Regions from separate parts of the Mesorhizobium sp. B2-3-15 genome, predicted to be linked through region 2. Evidence: riboswitches for the same ligand, from Rfam matches in the RefSeq annotation. Region 2 holds a riboswitch; the other holds the start of a gene.

Region 1 (7,930 bases), on a different contig from region 2:
TAGCGGTCTTTGCCGTCGGCTATCTCGCCAAGGATGAGCCAAACCGATGAGCGCGCTAATGTCTTTCCTGCTCACCAATCCGACCATTCTGGGCGTGGGCGCCGCTATCCTGGCGGCATTCGGCTGGGGCGTTCGCCAGCGGCTGGCCGGCGAACGCGCGGAGCGCGCGCGACAGGCTGCCACCGAGGCCGAGGCGCGCGCCATAGCCGACCAGGTCCAGAACGATATCGGTGCGCTGCCGTCCGCCGCCGCCCGAAAGGAGCTCAAATCATGGGCAAGGGACTGATGCTCGCCTCGGTCGTGGCCGTGATATCAGGCTGTACCACTGCCAAGGGCGGATTTTGCGCGGTGTCGAGCCCGCTGCGCCTGTCGGTGGCAGCGGTCGATGCGCTGTCGGATGGCGAGGTCAAGGCATTGCTGGCGCACAACCGAAAGGGCGAAAGACTGTGCGGATGGAAGCCATGACGATGGTCGCGAGGACGGTCAAATGATGCACGATCTCTTTGACCTGCTCGGCATCAAGGGGCCTGTCGTTGCCGCCGGTCTCGCCGGCGGCGTCCTGCGAGCTTTGTCGCGTCATCGCTACAAGCTGCGCGAAATGGTCGCGTCACCAATCTGCGGCGCGCTTGCCGCCGCCTATTTGACGCTGCCGGTGGTCCAGTATGCCCGCGCCACCGGGCTGCCGCTGGCCAGTGACGACACCACGACGCTGGCGGCTGCCTTTCTCATCGGCGTCTGCGCCATGTGGATCTCGGATATTCTGTTCGAGGTGATCGTGCGGAAGTTCGGGCCAGCCCCGGAGGACTGACCGCCGGCCCTGCTTTGGGACCGGCACCTGAGGCCTCGATCGAACCAAAAGCCCGCCTTGGCTCACGCCGGGGCGGGCTTTCTTGCGTTTTCGGGCCGCTCATCGTTTCACGGATACGAGGCCCGGCTCCTCTTCGGCGCAAGGTCGGAAAACCGTACTCAGGCCAGGATGTTGACGGCGCGGGCCGCGACCAGCGCGATCGTGAGCAGCGAGATCATCGCCTCCGCCATCATCAAAAGCTTGGCGCGCTGGGAAAGGGCAAGGTGTCGGTTGGTGAAAACGCCGTCGCATTGGTGAAGGCGAGGAAGAAATAATCAACGAAGCCAGGCAGCCAGTCGCGGACCTCGCGATCGTCCAGGGTCATTTGCGGAAACAGAAAATCGGCATGGGCGCGTTTGACCAGTCCGCAGGTCGGCGGCCCGCCGCGGTCGGTGCTCCAGAACCACAAGGCGAAAACGATGATGTTGGTGAGCCAGATATTGAGCGCGTCGACCAGCAGTGTCTGGCCGCTGCTGCCGGCATGTCCCGCCAGCAATGCGCGCACCAGCAGCACCAGCGAGCCGCAGTTCATGACACTGACGACGCCGGTCATTACCAGGGCCGTTCTGCGGATCATGACGCGAAAACGGCCGACGAGATACCAGTGCTCTTCCTCGACCGCTTTCTGGGTGGCGACCTGCGTCCAGGGGGTGGCCACGGACAGGGGCACGAGCAGGGCGGCCTCCAGCGACGGCGCCAGCCAGCGCGGGCCGAACGAAAGATCGTTGATGCCAGAAGCTGCAGGCAGATGATGACGAGGACAGCCGCGCGCGCCAGCCAGAAGTCGAGCGCGCGGGTGGTGGATGACGGCATGCTGGTGACGCATCGAATGTCCGGGATGCTGAAGTGGGATCAGGTGTGCGGGCTGTTTTGCCGGGGAGGGCAATAGAATGCCGAGATTCCCGCTCAATCTTGGTATTGCAATGGCACCCAAGTATACTTTTTTGTAAGCTTTGACCTTGGGGCTATTCGGCAAACCGGGCGATGTGATTTAAGCGCGGCATGGCGGGAATTGACGACTCCATGGATCGTTGGGTGCCGGCAGCACTGCCTGCCGTGGGCCTGGACTCGTCATTGGTCTGGTCCGCGCTGCTTCGGCACCCTTGGGGTTTGCTGGCACTTTTGTGCCTGGTGCAGATCCTGTGCTGGACCCTGGTGCCAACACTCATCGATCCCGCACCGCCCGGCGACGTCGTGGAAGGCTTCATGTGGGGCCGCGAATGGGTGCTTTTGACCTACAAGCATCCGCAACTCCCCGGCTGGCTGCTCGAGACCAGTCATCTCCTGACCGGATCGTTCCGCTGGCCGCAATATCTGCTGGCCCAGCTGACGATCTCGGCCACTTTCGTCCTGGTCTGCCTGCTGGCTCGCGACACGCTCGGCCGCGACAAAGCGCTGGCCGCCGTGCTTTTGATGCCGTCGGTCTATTTCTTCGGCTGGCCGACGCCGCAATTCAATCACGACTATGCGCAGATGCCGTTCTGGGCGGCGATCTGCTGGTTGCTGTGGCGCGCCAGCCGCGGCGGCGGGCCGGGCTGGTGGCTGGCGCTCGGATTGGTGTCGGGCGTTGGGCTCTACGCCAAGTTCTCCACCGGCTTGCTGCTTGCCTTCGGCGGCCTCTGGCTGCTGTGCGACCCACGTGCGCGCAGCCGGCTGGCGACACCCTGGCCATGGCTTGGCCTGGCTGTGTTTCTCGCCGTCGCCGCGCCGCTTGCCATCGCACTCTACCGCATCGATTTCCTGCCTTTGACCTATTTCGCCGGCCGCGATGCATGGGTGAGCGAGCACCGGGCGCGGCTCTATTATATCGGCGTCCAGATGGCCGGCCTTTCCGGCTTTCTCCTGGTGTTGGCGCTATCAGGGCTATTGCGGCGCTCACCAGCCCCGCAAGTGCCGGTCGAGCGCGACACGATCGTCTATCTCTGCTGGATGGGGCTTGGGCCGGCGGCGCTGATCATGGTGGTCTCGTTGTTCACCGGCACCGGCGAAGCCTGGGGCGCACCGATGTACAATCTTGTCGGCGTCGTCGCGCTCGCCTTTCTCGGTCACCGGCTCGGTGCCGTCGAGATGAGGAGGTTGGCGATCTGCGCCTTCATCTGCATCGTCGCCATGTCGGGCGCCTATGGGGCGATCCGATGGACGGACTGCAATGTGCGGGGACGCATGGACGCCGTCTGCTGGCCGGCGCGGCCGATCTCGGACGAGGCCGAGGCAATCTGGCACGCGGCGGCGCCGGGCAGGCTCGACATCGTCGGTGGCGACACCAATCTTGCCATGCTGGCTGGCCTCAACGCCTATGACAAGCCGTCTATCTTCACCGATCTCGATATGCGGTTCGCACCCTGGATCACGAGGCAGCGGTTGCGCGATCACGGCATGCTGATGGTCTGGTCGGGTCGTCACGTGCCGTCAAGATTTCTGGCGTGGGTGGACAATATCCCGGTCAAGACCGTTCTTTTCAACTGGTCGCGCGAGGCACCGCCGGTGGCGATCAGCTTTGCCGTCATTCCGCCCGGCACGCGATATCTGCCGGCTGCCGCTAGCAGCCGGACCCGGCATCCGCGCAGCTAGGGTGAGCGGCGACGTGCGATCCCATTCCCTATAATATAAGCGGACGGCCGCTCGTCTGACTGGACGAACCAGGCAACAATGCCCATTTATGGCGCTATCCAAGTTTGTCGCCGCGCAATTCCCGACGGAGAGCCGCTACACTTCCCCGGAATTGCCTTTTGAGGAGACGTGACATGGCGACTTCGAGTGAACGTGCAGTGCTTGCCGGCGGCTGCTTCTGGGGCATGCAGGATTTGATCCGGCGCTTTCCGGGCGTCCTTGCCACGCGTGTCGGCTACAGTGGCGGCGACGTGCCGAACGCTACCTATCGCAATCATGGCACGCATGCCGAAGCCATCGAGATCACCTTCGACCCGGCGAGAATCAGCTTTCGCCAGCTTCTGGAATTCTTCTTCCAGATACATGATCCGACGACGCGCAATCGCCAGGGAAACGATGTCGGCATGAGCTATCGCTCCGCAATCTACTACACCGATGAGGAGCAGAAGCGTGTGGCGGAGGACACCATCGCCGATGTCGACGCCTCCGGCCTGTGGCCCGGCAAGGTCGTCACCGAACTTGCGCCGGCCGGAGCGTTCTGGGAGGCCGAACCCGAGCACCAGGACTATCTCGAGAAATATCCCAACGGCTACACCTGCCATTTCGTCAGACCAGGCTGGAAGCTGCCGGTTCGTGAAAAGGCGGTTTCATAAGGTTCACCAGCCGTTTTGGCAGCAGGTGGGGTATAAACGCCCGTCGATTGCCAAGGATCATACGCATAGGGGCTGTTAGCCGCCGTGGCGGTTGACAGTTCGTTGCGTTGCTGGCCAACTGTGTGGGTTGATCGATCATCGGGGATGAGCATGAAGAAGATCTACGAAAAGCCGGTGTTGGTGAAGCGGGAAAGACTCTCAAGTGTTGCGGCGGGACCGCTTTCTTCCAAGGCAGCCTGACCGGCCAGGCCGGCTTTCGGGCCTGGCTGGCCGAGTTGTAACGGTGATCGAATTGCTGGTGCGGGCAGGCTACGTCTTGCCCCGCTGGGCTTGAGAAGATGATTTCTTCCGAACCCGCGGCCCGCGCCGGGCAACTCAATGCAATTTTCATCCTGGATGTTTCTGCTTATACCGGGCCGCTGCTTTCCGGATGGATCGAGGCGGGAAACCGTGTTGGTGCGATCATCGTGCCTGGTTTTCAACGCCCATCCAGAGGCTTCAGCATTGGCAATTTTCGGCGCAGGCTGAGGCGCCGGCTTTTGCTCAGGCGCCATCTCGGCAACACGCCGGTAAAGCTGATCGAATTCCGCCGGCCTTACGACTGGAACGAGCTTGCCCGGCAATTGCCTGACATCGCCGCGGATGTGCTGATCTGCTTCGCTTTCCCGACCTTGATCCCGCAGCAGCTGCTCGACCTCTTTCCCAAGGGCGGGCTTAATTTTCATCCGGCGCTGCTGCCCAACTACCGGGGGCCGCATCCTCTCCATCGTCTTGTCGCGGATGGCCAGCATGCCGTCCATGGTGGCGTGACACTGCATAGGATGTCGGCCAATTTCGACGACGGCGACATCCTCGGACAAGTGCCGTTCACCGAAGCAGACTGGGCATCGCGGCGGGATATGGTGGACAGCGTGGCGAGCGCTATGCGCCGGTTGGTGCGCGAGGTGGCGCCAGCCTATTGCAAGAATCTGGTGTCGGGGATGCGGCAGCCAGCCGGTGATTTCGTCTGGGCTCGACTTGAGCGGGACCACATGGCGATTTCGTCCGACATGTCGATCGGGCACGTTGCCCGGATGTGGCACGTATTGGGCGCTAAACCCGGTATCTATCTGGATGTCGCCGACCGCCAGGTCAGGCTGGCCTTCCAGGTCAGGCGACTGGGTCCGCCAACCGGAAAGGGTCCGGTAAGGCGATGGGGGACGGTGGAGTTCGATCTTGCCAACGGCCGGGTTCGGCACCTCACCTACGGGCGCCTGCTCAAACGGCTGATGAAAATATACGCCTCGTTCCCACGCCCCCGGGCCGGCAAACCGTACGCTGAATTAAGGGTCTTTGGCCGGGTGGGCAGTGAAGCGGCACCACAGCCGCCAGCGAGTAGTCGCGGACACTGAATCCCAATAGTGGGAACCGCGGAAACTGCGTCCGCGGTTCCCATATCGCGATGGCAAACTACTTTCCGCAGTTGTTGTCATTCACGGTCGGCGCGGTGGCGTTGCCGTTGGCGTCCGTCTGTGCACCCTGCGGGTTGGTCGGGCAATTCTTGTCCGCATTGGAATTCATGTCGCCCGGCGTGGTGGTCGTGCTGTTGGTCGCGCCCGGATCGATCGTACTGGGCGCCGGGGTGCTTGGGTCCACAGTGACGGACTTGCCGCTGCCGCCGGACCCATCCGCGCCCGCCGCGCTATTGCTTTGCGCCATGGCGGATGTTGCAACGGCAATGGTCAAGGCCGAAGCCGCGAGGATTTTCGTGAACATGATTTGTCTCCATTTTCTGTGAACTCGTCGCCGGGAACGGTGCACGGTTTCGCGGAAATCATGAACCGCTCTATCTCTTGCTTTGACACAATCCCGAACGGAAAATTGATCCTGGAATCGCGTCCAGCGACTGGTGGGACAACCCCTCGGAATGGCGAAGGTTCCGACAAATTTCCCCGCCGGCGATGCCCAATTGTCCTGGAGCTCGGGCAATGCTTTGGCGCGGCTTGCCAAAAAACAGCTTTCCCAACCGTCCTAATGATGCTTTAACGCGCCTATCCACAGGGGTGCTCCGTACGGTCGGGGCTGAGACGGGGGCGGCAAGCCCACAGACCCTAGAAGCTGATCTGGGTAATACCAGCGGAGCGAGGCGGGCGATGTTTTCAGGCGCACAGGTTTCCCTATATCCAATGGCCGACGATTTCGTCGACATCATTCTGGGCGCGCTCGGCGCGCTCGATCCGTACCGCGATAAGCTCAGGATCGAGACCGACGACATTTCGACCTTGCTGGTCGGGCCCCCCGAGGTGTTATTCCCTGCGCTGCGCGACCTTTTCGTGGCCGTGTCTGGCAGCGGCAGGCATTGCGTGCTGTCAGCCACCATTTCGCGTGGCTGCCCAGGCGAGCCGGATGACCTGATCTGCCGCTCCGACACGTTCGGCGGACCTGCCGGGCCACTCGGCCCGCGCAAGCAAGCCGCCATCACCGCGGTGCGCGGCGCGCCGGCCACTGGCCAGCCGGCGGCGGCGCAGTTCTCGCTCTATGTGATGGGCACTGACGACCACATGGACGAAATCTATGGCTGCATAGATTTCCTGAAGCAGTCCGGCGTCTACGATCGCTCCAAGAATTTCTGCACCAAGCTGCGCGGCGATGCCGGCGCGATCTTCTCTGCCCTCGATGAAGCCTTCTGCCGCTTCGGGCCCGGCGCCGGCCATGTAACCCTCGATGTCACGGTCTCGGCCAACAGTCCCACCGCCGTCTGAACCGCTCGTGGTCTCATCGTCATTCAACCCGCGTAACGTCGCGGGCTTCTTCGCAAAAACAGCGCCGGCCGTGATATCGATCGGTTTGGTGCTCGTGGCCTGGGAACTGTACGCAAACATTTCCGGCATTAAGCCGACGGTTCTGCCGGCGCCCTCGCGCGTCTTCGAACAGGCGATGCTCAATCGGGAAGCCTTGGTCGACAACGCCATTCCCACGGTCCGCGCCACGCTGATCGGTTTTGCCTGTTCGCTCAGTGCCGCCTTCGCCCTGTCGATGCTGGTCGACTTCTTCCAGCCTTTGCGGCGAGCGCTGTTTCCCATCTTCATAGTCAGCCAGACTTTGCCGCTGGTCGCCATCGCGCCATTGGTGGTGCTGTGGTTCGGCTTCGGGCTGACGCCCAAGATCATGCTGGTGGCGCTGGTCACCTTCTTCCCGATGCTGGTCGCGCTGGTGCAGGGCTACGAGGCTACCGAGGTGGAGATCGGTCAGATGCTGCGTGCCATGGGAGCAGGGCGTTGGCGTGTCTTCATGCTGGCACGATTGCCTTCGGCGCTGCCTTATTTCTTCGCTGGCCTCAGGATATCCATCACCTATGCCGTCGTCGGCGCCATTTTCGCCGAATATGCGGGCGCGGCCAAAGGGCTGGGCATCTACATGCTCAACGCCAAGAACAATTTCCGTCCCGACCTGGTGCTCGCCGCCGTCTGCGTCAGCGCAGCGCTCACCCTTGTCCTGTTCGGGCTGACGATGCTGCTGCAGCGTCTTGCCATGCCCTGGGAACGAGCTGCTGGCAGGCAAGGCCCTGGAAAAGGTCCAGAAGCATGAGCCGGCTCGAATTGCGGCATGTTCGCAAGGCGTTTGGCGGGCTCGATGTGCTCGCCGACATTTCGCTTCGTGTCGATGCCGGCGAATTCGTCTCGATCCTTGGACCTTCGGGAGCCGGCAAGTCGACGCTGTTCCAGCTTCTGACCGGCGCCGAGCATGGCGAGGGTGAGATGTTCTTCGACGGCGTGCCGCTCGACGATCACGGCAGGCATTTCGCCTTCATGCCGCAGCGCGACGCGCTGATGCCGTGGCG
Region 2 (7,930 bases):
GACCTACGCGACGTGGTGGATCCGCGCCTCGATGCAGGACTACATCCTGCGCAACTGGTCGATCGTGCGTGGTGGCACCAGTTCGGCGCAAAAGGCCCTGTTCTTCAATCTCAGACGCTTGCGTGCGCGTCTCGCGAACGGCGCCGAGCCGATCTCCAACACAAATCTCTACCGCGAGGTTTCGGTTGCGCTTGGTGTATCCGAGGCTGATGTGGCGATGATGGATTCACGGCTGTCGGCTCCGGATTCTTCGCTGAACGTGCCGCTGGCCGACGACGCGGGCGGCACCGAGCGGATGGATTTCCTGGTCTCCGACGATCCCTTGCCGGACGAAATTGTCGGCGACAAGATCGATGTCGCGCGCCGCTCGCTTTGGCTGAAGGAAGCGCTTCACGCGCTCAACGCGCGCGAACTCAGGATCATCGAGGAACGCCGGCTGAATGACGAGGGGGCCACGCTCGAGGCGCTCGGCGAGACGCTCGGCATCTCCAAGGAACGTGTCCGCCAGATCGAGGCGCGCGCCATGGAAAAGCTCAAGGTCGCGCTGGTGAAGCAGAATCCGGAATTCATGGCGACCGCCGCCTGATCTCCCGCTCGGGCTTTTATTTGTCGGTGACGATCTTGACCTTGTCGCCGGCCGAAACCGCGGCCCCCGGCGACAGCGCATTGAGCACGCGGAACAGGTCGAGCTTGCGGTCGACGCCAACCATCTGCGCGGCAAGCGACCCCATGGTCTGTCCCGGCTGCACGGTGAGCACACGAATATGCAGTGGCTTCAGTGCCGCCTTCTCGGCGGGGCTGAGGATGCGGAAGGAGCCGCTGACCGAGCGCGCCACCGTTTCAAGCGAGGTGCTGGCCGAGGGGGCCGCGGTCAGCAATCGGTAGACCTGGCCGCCGGCGCGGATCACAGCGATATCGAACTGCCAGCCTTCGGCGCCTGCATGCGCGGTCGCCGCCTCATTGCCGTTGATGGTTTCCTGCTTGACGGTGCTGTCGTCGAGGCCGGCCACCCAGCCGCTTCTGATATAGTCGGTCAGGGCGCGGTTCTTGTCGATCGAAACGCCGTCGAAGCGGATCGCTATGTCGCCGGGACCGGTCGCCGTCACCGCCGCCGCCGAATTGTCGATGATGAAACCGTCCGGCACCGTGAACGACACGCCCAAGCCTGGATGCAGGAAGGTTTCGCCGCGCACATAGCCTTCTTCCGGCGTGTCGCCGTAAAGCAGGCCGTCTATGCCGGCGAGGAAGGAATCGCGGTCGCGTGTACCGAAGCCGGGCGCACCGAACTGGCGGGCGTGCCGCTGTGCCAAATCGATGCGTTGCGGCGTGTTAGGGTGCGTCGCCAGGAAGTCGAGGCTGGCGTCGGTGGCGCCGCTGATCGAGCGGAAATCGGTATAGGCCGACATCGACTGCAGGAAGCGGCCGGCGGCATAGGGATCATAGCCGGCTTCGCCGATCGACTTTATGCCGATGGCGTCAGCCTCAAGCTCCTGGTTGCGCGAGAACTGCGCCAGCCTGAGCTTGCCGCGGATGAGTGCAGCCTTGGCGGTCGGGCTGTCGCCAAGCACATCGGAGACGACCTTGGTCGCCAGACCTTCCTCGGCCTCCAACTGCTGGCGCTGCAGCCCATGATTGGCGGTGACGTGGCCCATCTCATGCGCGATGACGGCGGCGAGCTCGGACGAATCATTGGCCAGCGCCAAGAGGCCGCGCGTTATGTAGAGATAGCCGCCCGGCAGCGCGAAGGCGTTGACGTTGGGCGAATTGAGGATGGTGATGCGATAGGTCTGGGTCGGGTTCGCCGACACCACGGTCAAATTGCCGACCACCTTGGCGACCATGCGTTCGAGCTTGGGATCGGAATATTCGCCGCCATAGGTCGCCAGGATGCGCGGATGCTGCGCCTTGGCGAGCTCCGCGAGCTTGTTGTTGGCGGCGACATTGTCGACCGTGATCGGCTTGTCGGATGGCTGGAAGCCTGATTCCTGGACTTCCGGAGGCGTGAACATCTGGCAGCTTGCCAGCGCCACGGCAAAGCCGGCCAGCGCCAGAAAGCGCGCCAGCGGGTTCATTCGTAGCCTGTCAACGCCGATCGCCAGAACGGCTTCCTTTCAGGTCCCTGCGCATGACCACATGCGCAAAACAAACTGCTACAGTATCCGTCACGCGCCCCTCGGAGCATGCGGCGGAAGCTGTAGGCAAATCACGGCCTGTGCCGGACCGGTATCGAGCGGACCTAGCCACACTACTTCAGTCATGGCAAGCAAGCGCCACATCGCATCGAGCCGGTTTGAGCGTAAATTATGTCCGCTTCCGGGCAATATCTCGTGATAAGGAATCCCCGGCACCGGCTCCGATATAGCGCCGGAATGCCTCCGGACCAGCCCCGGCAAAAAAATCATCCGCCGTGCCGATAGCGGCGACGGCGCCGTTCTCGAGAAACACCAGCCTCTGACCGATGCGGCGGGCATCTTGCGGCTGATGCGTGACGAGCAGCACCGTCATGCCACGCTCGGCATGCAGGCTGGCAACCAGGTCGAGCATATCGTCTCGCAAGGCGGGCCCAAGCGAAGCGAAGGGCTCGTCGAGCAGCAGCACCGGGCGGTCACGCACCAGCACGCGAGCCAGGGCAACGCGCTGGCGCTCACCACCGGAAAGTTCGCGCGGCAGCCGCTTCTCCTTGCCGGCAAGGCCGGTGCGCGCAACCGCGTCGGCGATCGCAGCGCGATCGGCTTCGGCCAGCCGCAACGATGGCGAACGGCCGAGCCCGACATTCTGCTCGACGGAAAGATGCGCGAAAAGGTTGTTTTCCTGAAAAACCATCGACACTGGCCGCGTCGCCGGTGCCGCGGTGCTGACATCGGCCCCGCCGATCAGCACGCGACCGGATCGCGGCGGCTCGAACCCGGCCACCAGATTGAGCAGCGTCGACTTTCCGGAGCCGCTCGGTCCCATGATGGCGGTGATTTGCCCCGCCGTGAACTCGGCATCGAAGGTGAACAACGTCTCGCCATAGCTGAACGAAACCTTGTCCAGCCGCACCGAAACCCCCTTGCCGCCAGCCGCCCCGTCAGACATTGCGGGCCGTCTCCTTTCCCAGCCGGTCCGCTGCCAGCACCAGTGCCAGGCAGACAAGGCCGAGCAGCAGCGCCAAGCCGGCGGCGTCCTCGGTTCGGTAGCTGCCCATGCGCGCCAGGAGAAGGTAGGGCAAGGTCTGCACGGAATCACTGCCGAACAGGGCGACGACGCCGAGATCGCCGAGCGACAGTGCCATGGCGAAGGCAAAAGCGGTGGCCAGCGGGCGCCGCAACGTCGGCCAGTCGACCAGCCACAGTCTTGACCAGCCGGAAATTCCGAGCTGCGCGCAAAGCCGCTCGTGACGCTCGCTTGCCGCATCATAGGCGGGACGGATGGCGCGCAGCGCAAAAGGCATCGCCATGACAGCGTTGACGGTGACGACCATGAGCGGCGCGATGGCAAAGACATCGCCGACATGGCGCAGCAACAGGAACCAGCCGGCGCCGACGACGATCGGCGGCACGACCAGGACAAACCCGGCGCCCGTATCGGTGGCATGTTCGAGCAGTGTCCTTGCCCCGAAGCGGCGGTTCGACGCCAGCGCCCTGCGCGCCATGGTCAATGCCAGCGAAAGCATCACCGAAAGCCAGGCCGAAAGGAAAGCGAGCACAGCACTGGTCAGCGTCGCCTGACGGACAGTGGCCTCGCCGGCAAGCCGGCCGAGGTCGGCGCCAAGTCCGGCCGCCACGGTCGCCGCCATCGGCCCGGCAACGAAGAGCAAGGCCAACACGATGAGCGTCGCGTTCAGCCACGCTTCGGTCCTGTTGACGGAGAGGTAGCGGCGCGGCGCGACCGGCAGGTTGATGTCGCCGACGACGTCGGCTCCGAGCCGGGTCAACGCCAGCACCATGATGAAGGTCAAGGCGATCTGCAGCAGTGTCAGCGCGACAGCCCTCGCGGGATCGAAATCGAAGCGCAATGCCTGATAGATGCCGACTTCGAGCGTCGTCGCGGCCGGCCCGCCGCCGAGCGTCAGCACGATGGTGAAGGATGTGATGCACAGCATGAAGACAAGTCCGGCGACACCGGGCAGCGCGACACGCAGCGTCGGCCACTCGATCAGCTGGAATGCCGGCGGCGCCCCCATGCCGAGCTGGCTCGCCAGCCGCCACTGGTCGGAGGGAATGGTCTGCAGCGCCTCGAGGAACAGGCGGGTGGCCAGCGGCAGGTTGAAGAAGACATGGGCGACGAGAATGCCGGACAGGCCATAGATGCCCGGCCAACCCTGGCCGCCGACGGCGCTGAGAAAGCCGGAGAAATAGCCGGCGCGGCCATAGAGCGCCAGGATGCCGAGCGCCGCGACGATCGCCGGCAGCGCCAGCGGCACGGCGAAGAGCTGCAGGATGAAGGCACGGCCGAAAAACCGTGGATGCCGCGACAGCGCCCGCGCCACGAACAGGGCCGGCCCGACCGAGAGCAGCGTCGACAGGGCCGCCTGCCAGAGCGTGAAGCGCACGACCCGGAACAGGTAGGGATCGAACGCAGCCCAAGCGCCGGAAAAATCGCGAGCGCCTTCGACAAGCAGCCCCGCAAACGCGCCGCCGATCAAAATGGCGATGGCGGCGAGCCCTATCACGCCGGCTGTGATGCGGGGATCAGAGCGGGTTTGCACACCGCACCCTCAACGATTGGGTGAAGCTTAGGGAGCATCGCCGGAGAGCGTTCATCTCACGAGATTAGCCCACAAAACCTACTTGCTCATCACCGCCAGCCATTCATCGACCCAGGCTTTGCGGTTGGCCGCGACCTCCTCCGGGCTGAACAGCAAGGTCTTGGTCGGCTTGACCAGCTTGTCGAAGGCGGGGTTGAGCGGCTTGTCGGTCTTCCCGGCCGGGAACATCCAGTTGGTCTCGGGGATGGCGTCCTGGAATTTCGGCCCAGTCATGAAGGCCATGAACTTTTCCGCCAGCGGATTCTTGGCGCCGGTCGTGGTGATGCCCGCGACCTCGATCTGCAGATATTCGCCTTCCTCGAACGACGCCGCCTGATAGCGCTCGGTGTTCTCGGCGACCATGTGGTAGGCCGGCGAGGTGGTGTAGGACAGCACCATCGGCGCCTCGCCCTTGGTGAACAGGCCATAGGCCTCGCTCCAGCCCGGCGTCACGGTCAGCACCTTGGTCTTGAGCTTGGCCCAGGCCTCCGGCGCCTTGTCGCCATAGACCGACTTCACCCACAACAGCAGGCCAAGACCGGGCGTCGATGTGCGCGGGTCCTGGATGACGATCTTGTCGTCGGCGCTACCCTCGACCAAATCCTTCAGGCTTTTCGGCGGCGATTTCAGCTTCTGGGTATCGTAGACGACGGCGAAGTAGCCATAGTCGAAGGGAACAAAAGTATCGTCGCTCCAGCCACCCGGCACGTTGACGTCCGTTATTGCGCCATGTGGCGCGAACAGGCCCGAGGCCTTGGCATCGGCGGTGAGATTGGTGTCGAGACCGAGCACGATGTCGGCTTTGGTCGAAGCGCCTTCCAGCTTGACGCGGTTGAGCAGCGCCACGCCATCGGCGACCGAGACGAACTCGAGATCGCAGCCGCATTCTGCCTCGAATTCCTTCTTCACCACGGGACCTGGACCCCAGTCGGCGGTGAAGCTCTCATAGGTGTAGACGGTGAGCTTATCCTTGGCCAAGGCCGGCCCGGACAGGGTCACTGCCGTGGCGGCGATCAGAAAATATAAAAGCGTGCGCATCGGCGCCTCCTTCGTTTGCGTTGAAAGGAATTGAGGCGTCGGAGTGTCCGAAACGTCTAATCCCTCCGCCGGTACAAACCGGATCAGGTTCAGCGGGTTGGCGACACTGCCTCTCAGCCGGCCCGCGAAATTCGCGTCCGGCACCCCGTTAGAGCGTTTCGACACATAGGCCGGGCCGATGACCCGCGCAAGTGGGACTTTGCCGCCTTCCGTTTCCCGTGCCGGGCTGGTAAGGCGACGGGATATGAGCACATTCACCATCCTGCTTGGCGGCGACCTCATCCGCACGCCTCGGCTCGACCGCCAGGTCGAAGGCTCGCGCGTCATCGCCGCCGACGCCGGCATCGGCCATGCGCGGATGCTGGGCCTCGTGCCGGAACTGTGGGTGGGTGATTTCGACTCGGTCCCGGCTGATCTGCCCGCCGACCTCGCCGCCGTGCCGCGGCAAACCTTCCCGGCGGAAAAGGACAAGACCGACGGAGAACTGGCGATCGCGGCCGCACTGGAGCGCGGGGCGACCCGCCTTGTGCTGGCGGGCGCCTTCGGCGGCAAGCGCGCCGACCACGCCTTCCTGCATCTGGCGCTTGGCCTGCGGCTGGCCGAAGCCGGAATGGATGTGTTTCTGACCAGCGGCGCCCAGGAAGGTGTTCCCTTGCTGCCCGGCAGGGCCGGCTTCGATTATGCCGACGGCACGCTGTTCTCGATTCTCGGCTTCTCCGAACTCTCCGGCCTGACCGTCACCGGCGCCAAATGGCCGCTCGACAAGGTCGAGGTGGCGTTCGGTTCGTCGCTGACCATTTCCAACGAGGTCAAGTTCGGCAAGACCGGGGGCCGCCTCGACATCGCGCTCGGCCATGGCCGCGCGCTGCTGCTCGCCCATCCCTATCCATTGCCCGAAAGCTGACATGGCCCCGCCTCTTCTCAATCTCGACGGGATAAGACTGACCTTCGGCGGCGCGCCGCTGCTCGACGGCGCCGCCTTGACCGCTTCGGCCGGCGACAAGATCGCGCTGGTCGGCCGCAACGGGTCCGGCAAGTCGACGCTGCTCAAGATCGCCGCCGGCCTGATCGAACCACAGGACGGCGAGGTGTTCCGCCAGCCTTCGGCGACGGTGCGTTATCTGCCGCAAATGCCCGACATGGACGGCTTTGCAACCGTGCGCGCCTATGTCGAGGCCGGGCTCGGGCCCGCCGACGATCCCTACCGCGCCAGCTATCTGATGGAGCATCTCGGCCTGTCGGGCGAAGAACGGCCTGGCGACCTGTCCGGCGGAGAGGCCAGGCGCGCCGCGCTTGCCCGCGTCATGGCGCCGGAGCCCGACATCCTGCTTCTTGATGAGCCGACTAACCATCTTGATTTATCTGTCATCGAATGGCTGGAAGAAGAGCTCGTCCGGACCTCCTCGGCGCTCATCGTCATCTCGCATGACCGCCGCTTCCTCGAGCGCGTGTCGCGCGCCACAGTCTGGCTCGATCGCGGCCAGACGCGCAGGCTGGACAAGGGCTTTGGCCATTTCGAGGAATGGCGCGACCTGGTGCTGGAAGAGGAAGAGCGCGAACAGCACAAGCTCGGCCGCCAGATCGTGCGCGAGGAGCACTGGCTGCGCTACGGGGTGACGGCGCGGCGCAAGCGCAACATGCGGCGCCTAGGCCAGTTGCAGACCATGCGCCAGCGTTTTCGCGGCCATCGCGGCGCCGAAGGCACCGCGATAATGGTGGCAAGCGACGCCGCCGAATCCGGCAAGCTGGTGATCGAGGCCAAGAACATCGAGAAGAGCTTTGGCGACCTCACCGTCGTCAAGGGGTTCTCGACCCGCATCCAGCGCGGCGACCGCGTCGGCCTTGTCGGGCCGAACGGCGCCGGCAAGACGACACTTCTGAAGATGCTGACCGGCGAATTGGCGCCGGACGCGGGTTCGATACGGCTTGGCACCAATCTGGAGATCGCCACGCTCGACCAGAAGCGCGAGGCGGTCGACCCGCAAGAGACGCTGGCGCAATATCTGACCGACGGGCGCGGCGAGAACCTCGTCATCAATGGCGAGCAGCGCCATGTCGTGTCCTATATGAAGGATTTCCTGTTCAAGCCGGAACAGGCCCGCACGCCGGTGCGCGAGCTGTCCGGCGGCGAACGGGCGCGGCTGATCCTGGCGCGCGTGCTGG

What was found. A riboswitch is a leader RNA that binds a small molecule or an ion and turns the genes downstream of it on or off. The one in region 2 is predicted to bind thiamine pyrophosphate.
Region 1: linked by a shared signal. The riboswitch ahead of FJ954_RS30795 (YkoF family thiamine/hydroxymethylpyrimidine-binding protein) and the one ahead of thiB (thiamine ABC transporter substrate binding subunit) in region 2 are both predicted to bind thiamine pyrophosphate.

What each region holds. Positions count from the first base shown of each region.
Region 1 is NZ_VFVO01000022.1:34,354-42,283, forward strand. Features, by position in the region: gene FJ954_RS30750 (hypothetical protein) at 1-50, shown strand, start outside; gene FJ954_RS30755 (hypothetical protein) at 47-286, shown strand; gene FJ954_RS30760 (hypothetical protein) at 271-465, shown strand; gene FJ954_RS30765 (hypothetical protein) at 491-808, shown strand; gene FJ954_RS30770 (hypothetical protein) at 1,041-1,673, opposite strand; gene FJ954_RS30775 (glycosyltransferase family 39 protein) at 1,871-3,418, shown strand; gene msrA (peptide-methionine (S)-S-oxide reductase MsrA) at 3,592-4,110, shown strand; gene FJ954_RS31875 (putative RiPP precursor) at 4,261-4,350, shown strand; gene FJ954_RS30785 (formyltransferase family protein) at 4,449-5,501, shown strand; gene FJ954_RS30790 (hypothetical protein) at 5,560-5,865, opposite strand; TPP riboswitch at 6,139-6,252, shown strand; gene FJ954_RS30795 (YkoF family thiamine/hydroxymethylpyrimidine-binding protein) at 6,243-6,851, shown strand; gene FJ954_RS30800 (ABC transporter permease) at 6,814-7,677, shown strand; gene FJ954_RS30805 (ABC transporter ATP-binding protein) at 7,674-7,930, shown strand, end outside.
Region 2 is NZ_VFVO01000009.1:209,634-217,563, reverse strand. Features, by position in the region: gene FJ954_RS19910 (RNA polymerase factor sigma-32) at 1-586, shown strand, start outside; gene FJ954_RS19905 (M48 family metalloprotease) at 603-2,072, opposite strand; gene thiQ (thiamine ABC transporter ATP-binding protein) at 2,302-3,078, opposite strand; gene thiP (thiamine/thiamine pyrophosphate ABC transporter permease) at 3,071-4,690, opposite strand; gene thiB (thiamine ABC transporter substrate binding subunit) at 4,769-5,767, opposite strand; TPP riboswitch at 5,811-5,925, opposite strand; gene FJ954_RS19885 (thiamine diphosphokinase) at 6,012-6,671, shown strand; gene FJ954_RS19880 (ABC-F family ATP-binding cassette domain-containing protein) at 6,673-7,930, shown strand, end outside.